3 regions of the Streptomyces sp. NPDC056452 genome follow, and region 1 is predicted to be linked to each of the others. Evidence: riboswitches for the same ligand, from Rfam matches in the RefSeq annotation. Region 1 holds a riboswitch; each other region holds the start of a gene.

What was found. Region 1 has a riboswitch for cyclic di-AMP ahead of ACFQ6X_RS31800 (transglycosylase SLT domain-containing protein). Riboswitches for the same ligand answer to the same signal wherever they lie in the genome.
Positions count from the first base shown of each region.
Region 2: it holds a riboswitch for cyclic di-AMP, as region 1 does, so the genes downstream of both, ACFQ6X_RS10710 (M23 family metallopeptidase) here and ACFQ6X_RS31800 (transglycosylase SLT domain-containing protein) in region 1, are expected to answer to the same signal.
Region 3: it holds a riboswitch for cyclic di-AMP, as region 1 does, so the genes downstream of both, ACFQ6X_RS13905 (transglycosylase family protein) here and ACFQ6X_RS31800 (transglycosylase SLT domain-containing protein) in region 1, are expected to answer to the same signal.

Region 1 is NZ_JBHTRI010000043.1:49,184-53,336, reverse strand. It holds gene ccrA (crotonyl-CoA carboxylase/reductase) at 1-835, opposite strand, end outside; gene ACFQ6X_RS31810 (flavodoxin family protein) at 1,212-1,664, shown strand; gene ACFQ6X_RS31805 (hypothetical protein) at 1,748-1,984, opposite strand; cyclic di-AMP (ydaO/yuaA leader) riboswitch at 2,340-2,524, shown strand; gene ACFQ6X_RS31800 (transglycosylase SLT domain-containing protein) at 2,529-3,386, shown strand; gene ACFQ6X_RS31795 (response regulator transcription factor) at 3,484-4,119, opposite strand; gene ACFQ6X_RS31790 (sensor histidine kinase) at 4,119-4,153, opposite strand, start outside.
Region 2 is NZ_JBHTRI010000008.1:136,774-140,926, forward strand. It holds gene ACFQ6X_RS10705 (GntR family transcriptional regulator) at 1-679, opposite strand, end outside; gene ACFQ6X_RS10710 (M23 family metallopeptidase) at 902-1,690, opposite strand; cyclic di-AMP (ydaO/yuaA leader) riboswitch at 1,703-1,871, opposite strand; gene ACFQ6X_RS10715 (M16 family metallopeptidase) at 2,064-3,446, opposite strand; gene ACFQ6X_RS10720 (pitrilysin family protein) at 3,473-4,153, opposite strand, start outside.
Region 3 is NZ_JBHTRI010000011.1:179,746-183,898, forward strand. It holds gene ACFQ6X_RS13895 (cytochrome P450) at 1-168, shown strand, start outside; gene ACFQ6X_RS13900 (transglycosylase family protein) at 274-1,242, shown strand; cyclic di-AMP (ydaO/yuaA leader) riboswitch at 1,533-1,703, shown strand; gene ACFQ6X_RS13905 (transglycosylase family protein) at 1,704-2,393, shown strand; gene eno (phosphopyruvate hydratase) at 2,734-4,020, shown strand; gene ACFQ6X_RS13915 (septum formation initiator family protein) at 4,129-4,153, shown strand, end outside.

The sequences.
Region 1 (4,153 bases):
CGAGTCCTATCTCGTTGCGGTTGATCACCACGTCGCAGCCGAGCGCGCGCAGAATCTCCGCCTTGCGCTCCGAACTGACCACGCCGACCGCGATGCCACCGGCGTTCTTGACCATCTGCACGGCGTACGCGCCGAGGCCACCTGTCGCGCCCCAGATCAGTACGACATCGCCCTGCTTGATGCGGGCTCCCTTGTCGCCGACGAGCATGCGGTAGGAGGTGGCCGCCGTCAGCAGCACCGACGCCGACTCCTCCCAGGTCAGATGGGCGGGCTTGGCCAGCAGCTGGCTGGCCCGCACGACGCTGTAGTGCGCCAGCCCGCCGAAGTTGGTCTCGTAACCCCAGATCCGCTGACCGGAGCCGAGCATCCCGTCGGCGTGGGTCGCCGGCTCCTGGTCGTCCACCTGGACGCAACTGACCACGACGTGATCCCCCGGCCGCCAACGGCGCACACCGGCACCCACACGCACGACGACACCCGAGGCATCCGAACCCAGCACGTGGTAGGGCAGGTTGTGGCGCGAGGCGTACCCGCCCTCCCGGGCGAATCGGTTCAGGAAATCGAAGGTCGGCACCGGCTCGAATGTCGCGGACCACACCGTGTTGTAGTTGATGGAGCTGGCCATCACGGCCACCACCACCTCGTCCGGCGCTATTTCGGGCATCGGGACGTTGCCGACATGGAGGGATTTACGTACGTCCTTGTCGGAGACCCCGTCGAACATGCCGAGATCCTCGGCGCGGAGGTGCGCCGCCAGATACTCCCCCGGGAGCTCCGTATTCTCGATTTCCTCCGGGCCTGCCCCTCGCAAGATGGCCTCGGTCATTGCATCCATTCCAGCCTCTCCTCTTCGATATGGCCAAGTCGTTCAAGGAAGTGGTACGGAGCTCGGCGCATCCATCGACGTTGAAAAGGCTATGCAATTACTGCGGTACGCCATACCCTTAGGGGCCCCCTACAAGAACCCCAGGAGGGGGGATACCCCACCCCGACGGCAGTGAGCACACCCCTTATGGGCCCGGGGTTCCGTACCCCTGGACGCACGGCGCTCCCAAGGCCCCAGGGACCGCCCGCGCACAGCCGGTCAGCGACATGGCCGAGTCGGGCAACGCCCGCCCGCCGCGCCAACCCGCTCTTCGGGCCGGGCCGTGCAGGCTGCCGGCGCGCGCCTCGCTTGCGGTCGGCGGGTCGGGGCGGCAGGGTTCCTGGGTGTGGCCACTCTGCTGATCGTGCATCACACGCCCTCGCCCAACTGCCAGGCGCTGTTCGAAGCCGTCGTCTCCGGTGCGACGACGGAGGAGATCGAAGGAGTCAGGGTCGAACGGCGCGCGGCGCTCACCGCCACCGCTTCCGACGTGCTCGCCGCCGATGGCTATCTCCTGGGGACCCCGGCGAACCTCGGCTACATGTCCGGCGCCCTCAAGCACTTCTTCGACCAGGTCTACTACCCGTGCCTGGACTCCACGCGCGGCCGCCCCTTCGGCTACTACGTGCACGGCGGCAGCGACGTCACCGGCGCGCTGCGGGCCATGGAGTCGATCACGACCGGCCTGGGCTGGCGCCGTACGGCCGACGCCGTGACGGTGACGGGCGAGCCGGCCAAGGCCGACATCGAGGCGTGCTGGGAACTGGGAGCGACGGTCGCCGCCGGGCTGATGGGCTGAGGCGGCGCGCCCTCCAGGGCGCTGCTCGGCCCGGCTGCGAGCTCCGGATCACGCCATGCCGGGCCGGGCCTACCGTCCGCCGCTCAGTGCGGCCGCCAGGTGAGCTTGCCGCCGCCCACCCATCGCACCGTGGCGGGGTCGTCGAGGTCATGGACGGTGATTCCGGCCGCGGTGGCGATGAAGAGCACGTCCGTCATCGCCGTCGCCCTGCCGACGATCTCTCCGTTGATCTCCACGATGCGGAACGGCGGATCTCCCGGCTGAACGGCCAGGACGGTGATCGGCGGGTTCGAGGGGCGAGGGCTCGCGCTTTCGGTCATGCGTGGATCGGTTCCACACGGACGGCTGCGGTATGCCCAGGAGCGGCATCAATGAGCTGTATGCCTGATTTGGTCGTTTTTAGGGATTAATCCCGTCATTCATAAGGCCCATATCGTGCGGCCCGTGATCTTTCGCCACAGCGCAAATCGCCCTTAACGGACTCCGTGACCAGCGTCACCTGTCGCGCCGACGACGTCGTGAGCCGCCGGCCGGTTCCCTTGTGCGCCAAGAAAGTTGGCTTCGCGGTGTGGGCTCGATTACATGAATTTCCATCATTCGATCTTGCGAATGAATTGTGATCACCAATTCAGGGCTTGTTCCTTTCGCTATTTCTCGCCTACGGTCACCCTCACTCCGGATGGAACGCCGAATCCTGCCGCCGTCCGGTAACCCGACCACTCACGTACGGCAGGAGCGGGGGACCCAGGTAAGCGCCGATCCGGTTTCCGGAGCGGCTCGGGGTGAAGTCGCATTCGCGTGCGACCGGGCATCTCCAGCCCGAACCCGACAGCTCACTTCGCAGGCGACGGAGAGGAATTCACCATGCCCGCAAAGGGTAAGCACCGTCGTTCCAGGACCAGTTCGCTGACCCGCGGCATCATCGCCGTGAGCACGGGCGGAGCCGCTCTGGCCCTCCCCGTGATCGGTGCGACCGGCGCCTTCGCAGCACCGGCCCAGCCGGTCGCCATCGAAAAGGCGTCGACGTCGACTGCCGTTTCCGCAAAGGGAATTGCGGCCAAGAAGTCCGCGCCCGTCACCTATTCCGTGATCTTGGGCGACTCCCTCGCCAAGATCGCACGCGGACATTCCGTGAGCGGTGGCTGGCAGGAGCTGTACAAGGACAATCGCGCGGCTGTCGGCGACAACCCCGACCTGATTCGCCCCGGTCTGAAGCTGACCATCGGCGCCAAGGCCGAGAACAAGGCCGCGAAGGCGGGCAAGGCCGAATCCAAGGCCTCCGACGCTGCGGACCGCGCCGAGAAGAGCGCCGACCGCGCCGACCGTTCCGAGCGCACGAGCACGAAGCTCGCCGCCCAGGGCGCGCCTGCCGCCGCTCCCGCGGCCCAGCCGGCCGCGTACACGAACGACCTCGACGGCTGGATCAAGGAGTCGCTGGCGGTCATGGCCGAGCACGGCATCCCCGGCAGCTACGACGGCATCCACCGCAACATCATGCGTGAGTCCTCGGGCAACCCGCTCGCCATCAACAACTGGGACTCGAACGCCGCCGCGGGCATCCCGTCCAAGGGTCTCCTGCAGGTCATCGACCCGACCTTCGAGGCCTACCACGTGCCCGGTACGTCGACCGACAGCTACGACCCGGTCGCCAACATCACCGCCGCGTGCAACTACGCCGCAGACCGGTACGGCTCGATCGACAACGTCTTCGGAGCCTACTGACACACGGCCGTGTGACGGCTGAGCACGATCGACGGGTGGTGCGGGTTCGGACGAACCCGCACCACCCGTCCGCGTGTCCCGGCCTCCTGCGCCGGTCCTACGACTTCAGGTAGTGCAGCACCGCGAGGACCCGGCGGCTGTACTCCGTGGTGCTCGGCAGCTCCAGCTTGTCGAAGACGGAGCCGAGGTGCTTCTCGACCGAGCTCAGCGACAGGTGCAGCCGCTGCGCGATGGCGGCGTTGGTGCGGCCCTGCGCCAGTTCCTGGAGGACCGTGCGTTCCCGGGGCGTCAGCCCGGCCAGCGGATCGCTGTGGGTACTGCGGAGCACCAGCTGCCGTACGACCTCCGGGTCGAGCACCACACCTCCCGCCCGGATCCGCTCCAGCGCGTCGAGGAACTCGTCGACCTGCGCGACCCGGTCCTTCAGGAGGTACCCCACTCGCTCGGCGCCCCCCGACAGCAACCGGGCCGCATAGGCGCGCTCGACATGCTGGGACAGCACCAGCACGCCGACCGCCGGCCACCGCTCGCGGATGTCCAGGGCGGCCCGCAGCCCCTCGTCGGTATGGGTGGGAGGCATCCGGATGTCGACGACGACGAGGTCAGGTGTCCGAGCCTCGGCTTCCCGGATGAGGGATGTTCCGTCGCCCACCGCGGCGAGGACGTCGTGCCCCTCCTCCGCCAGCAGCCGGACGAGGCCCTCCCGGAGCAGCGTCGAGTCCTCGGCGAGCATTACGCGCACAGCAGCTCCGCGGTGATGGTGGTCG
Region 2 (4,153 bases), on a different contig from region 1:
CAGAATGTTGCGAAGTCCTCACCCGGGCCGGACCTGCCGTGCGGCCGGGCCGGTCCGTGCGCCGCAGCCGGTGGGCGGCGGTGGCCCGCTCGGCATGCTGGGCCGCGAGCGCCCTGGCCCGTTCCGCGTCACCGCGCGCCACGGCGTCCACGATGGCGCCGTGCTCGGCCCAGGAATCGGCGGGGCGGGCCGGATGCTCGACCGTGTACATCCAGGCGATCTTGTGCCTGAGCTGGGTGAGCAGCGAGATGAGGGCGGGGCTGCCCGACGCCTGTGCCAGCGTCTCGTGGAACCAGCCGCCGAGCGAGCGCAGATCCTCGCCCTCGCCCCGGCGAACCCGCTCCTGTCCCAGTCTGACCAGCCCTCGGAGCACCTTGAGGTGTGCCTCGGTGCGACGCTGGGCGGCGCGGGCGGCACCCAGTGGTTCCAGGAGCATGCGGATCTCCAAGAGGTCGGCGGCCTCCTGCTCCGTGGGCTCGGCGACACAGGCGCCGGCGTGCCTGCGGGTGACGACGAACCCCTCGGACTCCAGGGTGCGCAGTGCCTCGCGCACCGGGACGCGGGAGACCCCGTACCGACGTGCGAGCACCTCCTCGGTGAGGCGGCTGCCGCGTTCGAAGACACCGGAGACGATGTCGTCACGGATTGCCGTGCATACCGAATGCGCGGGAATGCGCATGTCCGAACCTCCGCCTTAATCCCCGCGAAACGCGGCCGATCGACGCCTGTTCTGTGACTCTATTGCAATCAGCCGCAATTTCCGATGGCGGAGCGGAATCCATGGATATCTTCCAGCCGACGAGTACTTCTGCGGCGGTTCGCGGCGGAGCGGTCCCGGGGCGGCACGACGAAGGCCCCGGCGGGTGCCGGGGCCTTCGGAAAGCTGTGCGACAGGAGGGTCTCAGACCTGGAGACCGTGCGCCCGGAGGTAGGCGACCGGGTCCATGTCGGATCCGTACTCCGGGGTGGTCCGCGCCTCGAAGTGCAGGTGCGGTCCGGTGGAGTTGCCGGTGGAGCCCGACAGGCCTATCTGCTGCCCCGAGGCGACGCTCTGTCCGACGGACACGCCGATCGAGGAGAGGTGGCCGTACTGGGTGTACGTGCCGTCCGTCATCCGGAGCACGATGTTGTTGCCGTACGCGCCGCCCCAGCCCGCCTCGACGACCGTCCCGGCGCCGACGGCGACGACGGAGCTGCCGGACGCGGCGCGGAAGTCGACACCGGAGTGGCTGCCGGAGGACCAGAGGGCACCGCTGGACTTGTAGCCGGTGGTCACGGAGGAGCCGGCGACCGGGAGGTGGAAGGAGTTCAGCCGGGCGCGCTCGGCGGCGCGGGCGGCGCGCGCCTTGGCCTCACGGACCTCCTTGGCGCGGGCTTCGGCCTTGCGCTTCGCCTCGGCCTTGGCCTTCGCCTTGGCCGCCGCTTCGGCCTTCGCCTTCGCCGCGACGTCGGCCTGGTGCTGCTGCGCCTCGGCCTGGGCGTCGATCTGGGCGGCGAGAGTGGTGTCGAGGGCAACGGCCTGGGTCAGACCGGTGACGGTGAGGGCCTCGGAGTCCGCGGCGAGGGCCGGGGAGGCCATTCCGCCGATGACGCCGGTGGTGGCCAGAGCCGCGATGCCGGCGACCTTGGCGCTCCTGCGCGTCAGGCGGCTCGGGGCACGGTGCTTCCCGGTGGCACGGGTGAACGCCATGGAGGGGCTGATCCTTTCCTTCCTTCTCGCCTACCGGGTTAGCTGACGGGTTCGGAGCAGGAAGGTCTCCTACGGATCCCCCCGCCTCGTACGAGACGCGGACATCCGATTCACCCCAGGGACTACGTGGGTCCCCGGCTCCCCAGGCTCGCGCCTGACGGGGACTCGGCGATGACTGCCCGGCGCCGCGGATGCGGCATACGTCTGGCGGACAGCCGAGCCGACGCTAGGCCGGGCGACTTTCAATCACCAAACGGACAGGTCGCTTTGTCGCACATCCCACAGGCCATACCTGAACGTTCTTCACCAAATCAGACAAAAAGGAGAACCCCGGCGAGAAGGCACTCGCCGGGGTTCGCTTTGTTCTGTTCTGTCAGCCGGTGACGACCGACACCTCGCCGATACCCAGCGCCCTGACGGGCTCCGCGATCTGCGAAGCGTCTCCCACGAGGACCGTGACCAGCCGGTCCACGGGGAACGCGTTGACGACCGCGGCCGTCGCCTCCACCGTGCCGGTCTCCGCCAGGCGCGCGTACAGCTGGGCCTGGTAGTCGTCCGGGAGGTGCTGCTCCACCTGGTCGGCGAGGGTGCCCGCGACCGATGCCGCCGTCTCGAACTTCAGCGGGGCGACCCCCACGAGGTTCTGCACGGCGGTCTCGCGCTCGGCGTCCGTGAGCCCCTCGGCCGCCAGGGTGCGCAGGACCTTCCACAGGTCGTCCAGGGCCAGCCCGGTGGACTCCGTGTCCACGGAGCCGCTGATGGCGAGCATCGCGGCGCCGGTCGCCCCGGAGACGGATCCGGGTGCCGTCGAGCGCAGCACCTGGCCGAAGGCCCGGACGCCGTAGGTGTAGCCCTTCTCCTCGCGCAGGACGCGGTCCAGCCGGGAGGTGAGGGTGCCCCCCAGGCAGTACGTGCCCAGGACCTGGGCGGGCCAGACGCTGTCGTGCCGGTCGGCGCCGATCCGGCCGATCAGCAGCTGCGTCTGCACGGCTCCGGGACGGTCCACGATCACCACCCGGCCGGTGTCGTCCGCGGTGATCGGCGGCACCGGGCGCGCCTGGCCGGCGTTGCCCGACCAGTCACCGATGGTGTCCGCGAGCAGCGTGTCCAGATCGACCCCGGTGAGGTCACCGACGATGACAGCCGTCGCGGTGGACGGGCGGACATGGGCGTCGTAGAAGGCGCGCACACCCGCGGCGTCGATCCGCCGCACGGTCTCCTCGGTGCCCTGGCGCGGACGGGACATCCGCGCCGTGGCGGGGAACAGCTCCTTGGAGAGCTGCTTGGCGGCACGCCGGGCCGGGTTGGCCTGCTCGTGCGGAATCTCGTCGAGCCGGTTGCCCACCAGGCGCTCCACCTCGCTCTCGGTGAAGGCCGGCGCCCGCAGCGCTTCGGCGACCAGGCCGAGCGCCTTGGAGAGCCGGGAGACCGGGACCTCCAGCGAGACCCGGACACCGGGGTGGTCGGCGTGCGCGTCGAGCGTGGCACCGCAGCGCTCCAGCTCGGCGGCGAACTCCTCCGCCGAATGCTTGTCGGTGCCCTCGGACAGCGCGCGCGCCATGATCGTGGCCACACCGTCCAGACCCTCGGGCTCGGCGTCGAGCGGCGCGTCCAGGAAGATCTCCACGGCGACGACCTGCTGGCCGGGGCGGTGGCAGCGCAGCACGGTCAGGCCATTGGGCAGAGCGCCGCGATCGGGCGCGGGAAAGGCCCAGGGCCTGGCCTCGCCTGCGGTCGGCTGCGGGTGGTACTCCATCGCTACTCCAGTCACGGCGGCGTCGGTCACTTCTCGGCCCCCTCGTGGTCGTCGGTGCTGCCTGCGGCATCCTCGGCCTCGTCCGCCGGCTCGACCGGCTCGTAGACCAGGACCGCCCGGTTGTCGGGACGCAGATGCGCCTGGGCGGCCGCCTGGACCTCCTGCGCGGTGACGTCGAGCACCCGCTGCACCGCGGTGAGCGCGAGCTGGGGGTCGCCGAACAGCACGGCGTACCTGCACAGTTCGTCGGCGCGGCCCGCGACCGTGCCGAGCCTGTCCAGCCACTCGCGCTCCAACTGGGCCTGCGCCCGCTCCATTTCCTCGGGCGTGGGGCCCTCGGCCGCGAAGCGGGCCAGCTCCTCGTCGACGGCCGTCTCGATCTGCGGCACCTCGACACCACCGGACGTCTTCACGTCCAGCCAGCCCAGGGAGGGCGCTCCGGAGAGCCTGAGCAGCCCGAATCCCGCGGCCACCGCCGTACGGTCGCGCCGGACCAGGCGGTTGTGCAGCCGGGACGACTCGCCGCCGCCGAGGACGGTCAGCGCCAGGTCCGCGGCGTCGCACTCGCGGGTGCCGTCGTGCGGCAGCCGGTAGGCGGCCATCAGCGCACGCGCGGGGACCTCCTCGTGCACCACTTCGCGCAGCTGCTCACCGATGGTGCCGGGCAGCGTGCCGTCGCGCGGCGGCTGCTTGCCGTCGTGCGAGGG
Region 3 (4,153 bases), on a different contig from region 1:
GCGGCGTTGGCGACGCTGCTGCGACGCCTTCCCGACCTGCGGCTTGCTGCGGAACCTACCGATTTGCGGTGGCGGGGCGGGCTCATCATGCGCGGACTTCGCACTCTTCCCGTCGAGTTCGATCCCGGACAGCGCTCCGAAAAAAGTGACACTCTGTCAACTCTGTGACTTTCACGTGATCTCCGCTGCATCGACTTGTGACACACGTTCGAGTGCGGCTAGGTTCACCGTTCGACTCACCAGTCACACGTCAGTCACACGGAAGGCAATCCCATGGGCTCCGCGAACGGCAGACACCGTCGCCCTCGGCAGGCACCCGCCATCGTCGTCGCCGCAGGCGTCACAGGGTCGGCCATCGCCATCCCGCTGCTCGGCGCGACCGGCGCGCACGCAGCCGACGCCTCGACCTGGGACCGGGTCGCCGAGTGCGAGAGCGGTGGCATGTGGAGCGCCGACCTCGGCAACGGCTACTACGGCGGCCTGCAGCTCTCGCAGGACACCTGGTCGGCCTACGGCGGTACGGCGTTCGCGCCCCGTGCCGACCTGGCCAGCCGCTCGCAGCAGATATCCGTGGCGGAGAAGGTGCTCGACGACCAGGGGGTGACGGCGTGGGCCAGCTGCGCGGTGATCTCCGGGCTCGCGCTGGACAACACGCTCCCGGGTGTCGACCCGGGCAGTGAGCCGACCACCGAGCCGTCGGACACCGTGACCCCGTCCGACGACGCGTCGGCCACCCCCTCGTCCGATGCGTCGGACGACGCGAGCGGGAACCGGAACACGGACAACAAGGGCGGCGAAAGCGGCAAAGCCGACAAGTCGACCGGATCCGACACGGCCGCCCCTTCGACCTCTCCTTCGCCGGAGACGTCCGAGGCCTCTGACGGTTCGACGGAAGCGCCGGGCGGCAAGCACCGCGGCACGCCGGCCCCGGAGGCGAGCGCGGGTGCGGGCTCGACGGACGGGCGCGAGTCCGGCCGTCACGCTTCGCGCGGGGACGCCGACGCACGCAAGGGCGGCGACGGCACCTACACCGTCCGCGCGGGCGACAACCTCTGGGCGATCGCGGACGCGCAGGAGCTGCCCGGCGGCTGGACGGCGCTCTATGAGGCCAACAAGGACGAGCTGGGCTCCGACCCGGACCTGATCCTTCCCGGACAGAACCTCGACCTGGGTCTCGACCTGGGCGCCCAGGCGGACGAGAAGACCGCCGGAGCCGGTGCGGAAGCCGCCGCGGGCAACTGATCCAATTCGGGAAAACGCCCCATAATCGGGGGCAGTTCAGAGGCCTATGTCCACTTATGTCTAAGTGAGACATGGGTCTCTTTGCGTCAACTCACGCTGCCCGCCCGCCCGGTTCGCCGACGACGCCTCCGACCTGCGAAAACGATCCTTCGCCCGTTGCGGGTAAGGCCTGATTGTCCGTGATGTCCATCTTTGAATGTGGGGGTTGCCTATGTTTACGGTCGGAACCGCTCGCACCGCGGGCACCTTCGACCGTCACGCCGAATCCTGCCGTCGGCCGAAGGGATTCGACGCGTAAAGCGCCGTAGGCAGGAGCGGGGGACCCAGGTAAGTGCCGGACCCGGCCGTCGGAAGACGGGTGAGGACCGGCTGGGGGTGAAGTCGCTTGCCAGTGCGAGCGACCGGGCAACTCACAGGCCCGAACCCGACAGCTCACCTCGTAGGCGTCGGTGAGGAGAACCATGCTGCTTTCGAGCAAGGGCAAGCACCGTCGCCCGTCCAAGGCCGTCCGTATCGCCACCCTGGCCGGCGTCACCGGTGCCGCAGTCGCCGTTCCGCTGATGGGTGCGACCGGCGCCTCCGCCGCCTCCGTCGCCACGTGGGACGCCGTCGCGCAGTGCGAGTCCGGTGGCAACTGGTCCATCAACACCGGCAACGGCTACTACGGCGGCCTGCAGTTCTCCCAGTCCAGCTGGGCAGCCGCCGGCGGCACGCAGTTCGCCGCCCGCGCCGACCTGGCCTCCAAGGCTCAGCAGATCACCGCCGCCGAGAAGCTCCTCGACCTGCAGGGCCCGGGCGCCTGGGCCTGCGCCGGTGCCGGCGGCCTCACCAACGACGGTGTGGACCCGGGTGTCGACGCCTCCGCGACGGGCGCCGACAAGGCCGCCCAGCCGGAGCGCAAGGCCGAGCAGCCCACCACGCGCAGCGAGAAGCGCACCGCCCCCGAGGCCTCGAAGACCGTCACGACCCCGACCGGCGACAAGGTCAAGAAGGGTGACGGCGAGTACAAGGTGAAGGCCGGCGACACCCTGAGCACGATCGCCGACGCGAAGAAGGTCAAGGGCGGCTGGCAGAAGCTGTTCAAGCTCAACGACGACATCGTCGAGGACGCCGACCTGATCTTCCCGGGTCAGCAGCTCCACCTGAAGTAGTCCCGGGTCTCTCCTCCCCGAAGGCTTCGGGACCGCGTAAGGGTGTCCGGCGGCACCCCACGTGTTCCCTCCCGGCCCGGCGCACTCACCCCCGTGTGCGCCGGGCCGGGGTCGTGTCCGCGGTGCGCCGCACGGGCCCACCGCGTGCGTGATCGTTCAACTATTGTGGTTACTCGTCAGTAGATTTCTGGACCTTTGCCCGGAATGCAGGCCCTTGGGTCCTTTTTCGTCCCAGGGGACGGGCGGTCGGCCGACGCAGGGGGCCGAGCCGGTTAGGCTCGTGGCGCAAGGCCACAGTGACCCTGCACAACCAGCGTCATATCCCAGAAGGAGATGCCTCGTGCCGTCCATCGACGTCGTCGTAGCCAGGGAAATCCTCGACTCCCGGGGCAACCCCACGGTCGAGGTCGAGGTTGGCCTCGACGACGGCAGCACGGGACGTGCTGCTGTTCCGTCCGGCGCCTCCACCGGTGCGTTCGAGGCCATCGAGCTTCGCGACGGCGACCCCAACCGGTACCACGGCAAGGGTGTCGAGAAGGCCGTCCTCGCCGTCATCGAGCAGATCGGCCCGGAGCTCGTCGGTTACGACGCCACCGAGCAGCGCCTCATCGACCAGGCGATGTTCGACCTCGACGCCACCGAGAACAAGGGCTCCCTCGGCGCCAACGCCATCCTCGGCGTCTCGCTGGCCGTGGCCCACGCCGCGTCCGAGGCGTCCGACCTGCCGCTGTTCCGCTACCTCGGCGGCCCGAACGCGCACCTGCTGCCCGTTCCGATGATGAACATCCTGAACGGCGGCTCGCACGCCGACTCCAACGTGGACATCCAGGAGTTCATGATCGCGCCGATCGGCGCCGAGTCCTTCTCCGAGGCCCTTCGCTGGGGCGCGGAGATCTACCACACGCTGAAGAAGGTCCTGAAGACCAAGGGCCTGTCCACGGGTCTCGGTGACGAGGGCGGCTTCGCCCCGAACCTCGAGTCCAACCGCGCCGCCCTGGACCTGATCCTCGAAGCCGTCAAGGAAGCCGGCTACGTTCCGGGCCGCGACATCGCGCTCGCCCTCGACGTCGCCGCGTCCGAGTTCTACAAGGACGGCAAGTACGAGTTCGAGGGCAAGTCCCGCTCGGCCGCCGAGATGACCGAGTACTACGAGGAGCTCGTCTCCGCGTACCCGCTGGTCTCCATCGAGGACCCGCTGTACGAGGACGACTGGGCCGGCTGGAAGGTCATCACCGACAAGCTCGGCGGCAAGGTGCAGATCGTCGGTGACGACCTGTTCGTCACCAACCCCGAGCGCCTGGCCCGTGGCATCGAGGAGGGCTCGGCCAACGCCCTGCTCGTCAAGGTCAACCAGATCGGTTCGCTGACCGAGACCCTGGACGCCGTCGAGCTGGCCCAGCGCAACGGCTTCAAGTGCATGATGTCCCACCGCTCCGGTGAGACCGAGGACGTCACCATCGCCGACCTCGCCGTCGCCGTGAACTGCGGCCAGATCAAGACCGGCGCCCCGGCCCGCTCGGACCGTGTCGCCAAGTACAACCAGCTGCTGCGCATCGAGGAGATCCTCGACGACGCCGCGGTGTACGCGGGCCGTTCGGCGTTCCCGCGGTTCCGCTTCGAGGGCTGAGAGCCCGGCAGCAGGAGCTGAGCCCCCTTCGGGGCACCAGCCTCCGTCCGTCCCCGCACTCGGTCCCGTACCGTGTGCGGGGACGGACGTGCGTAATGGGGAGGCGAGATGGCCGGGAAGGACCGCGACCGGT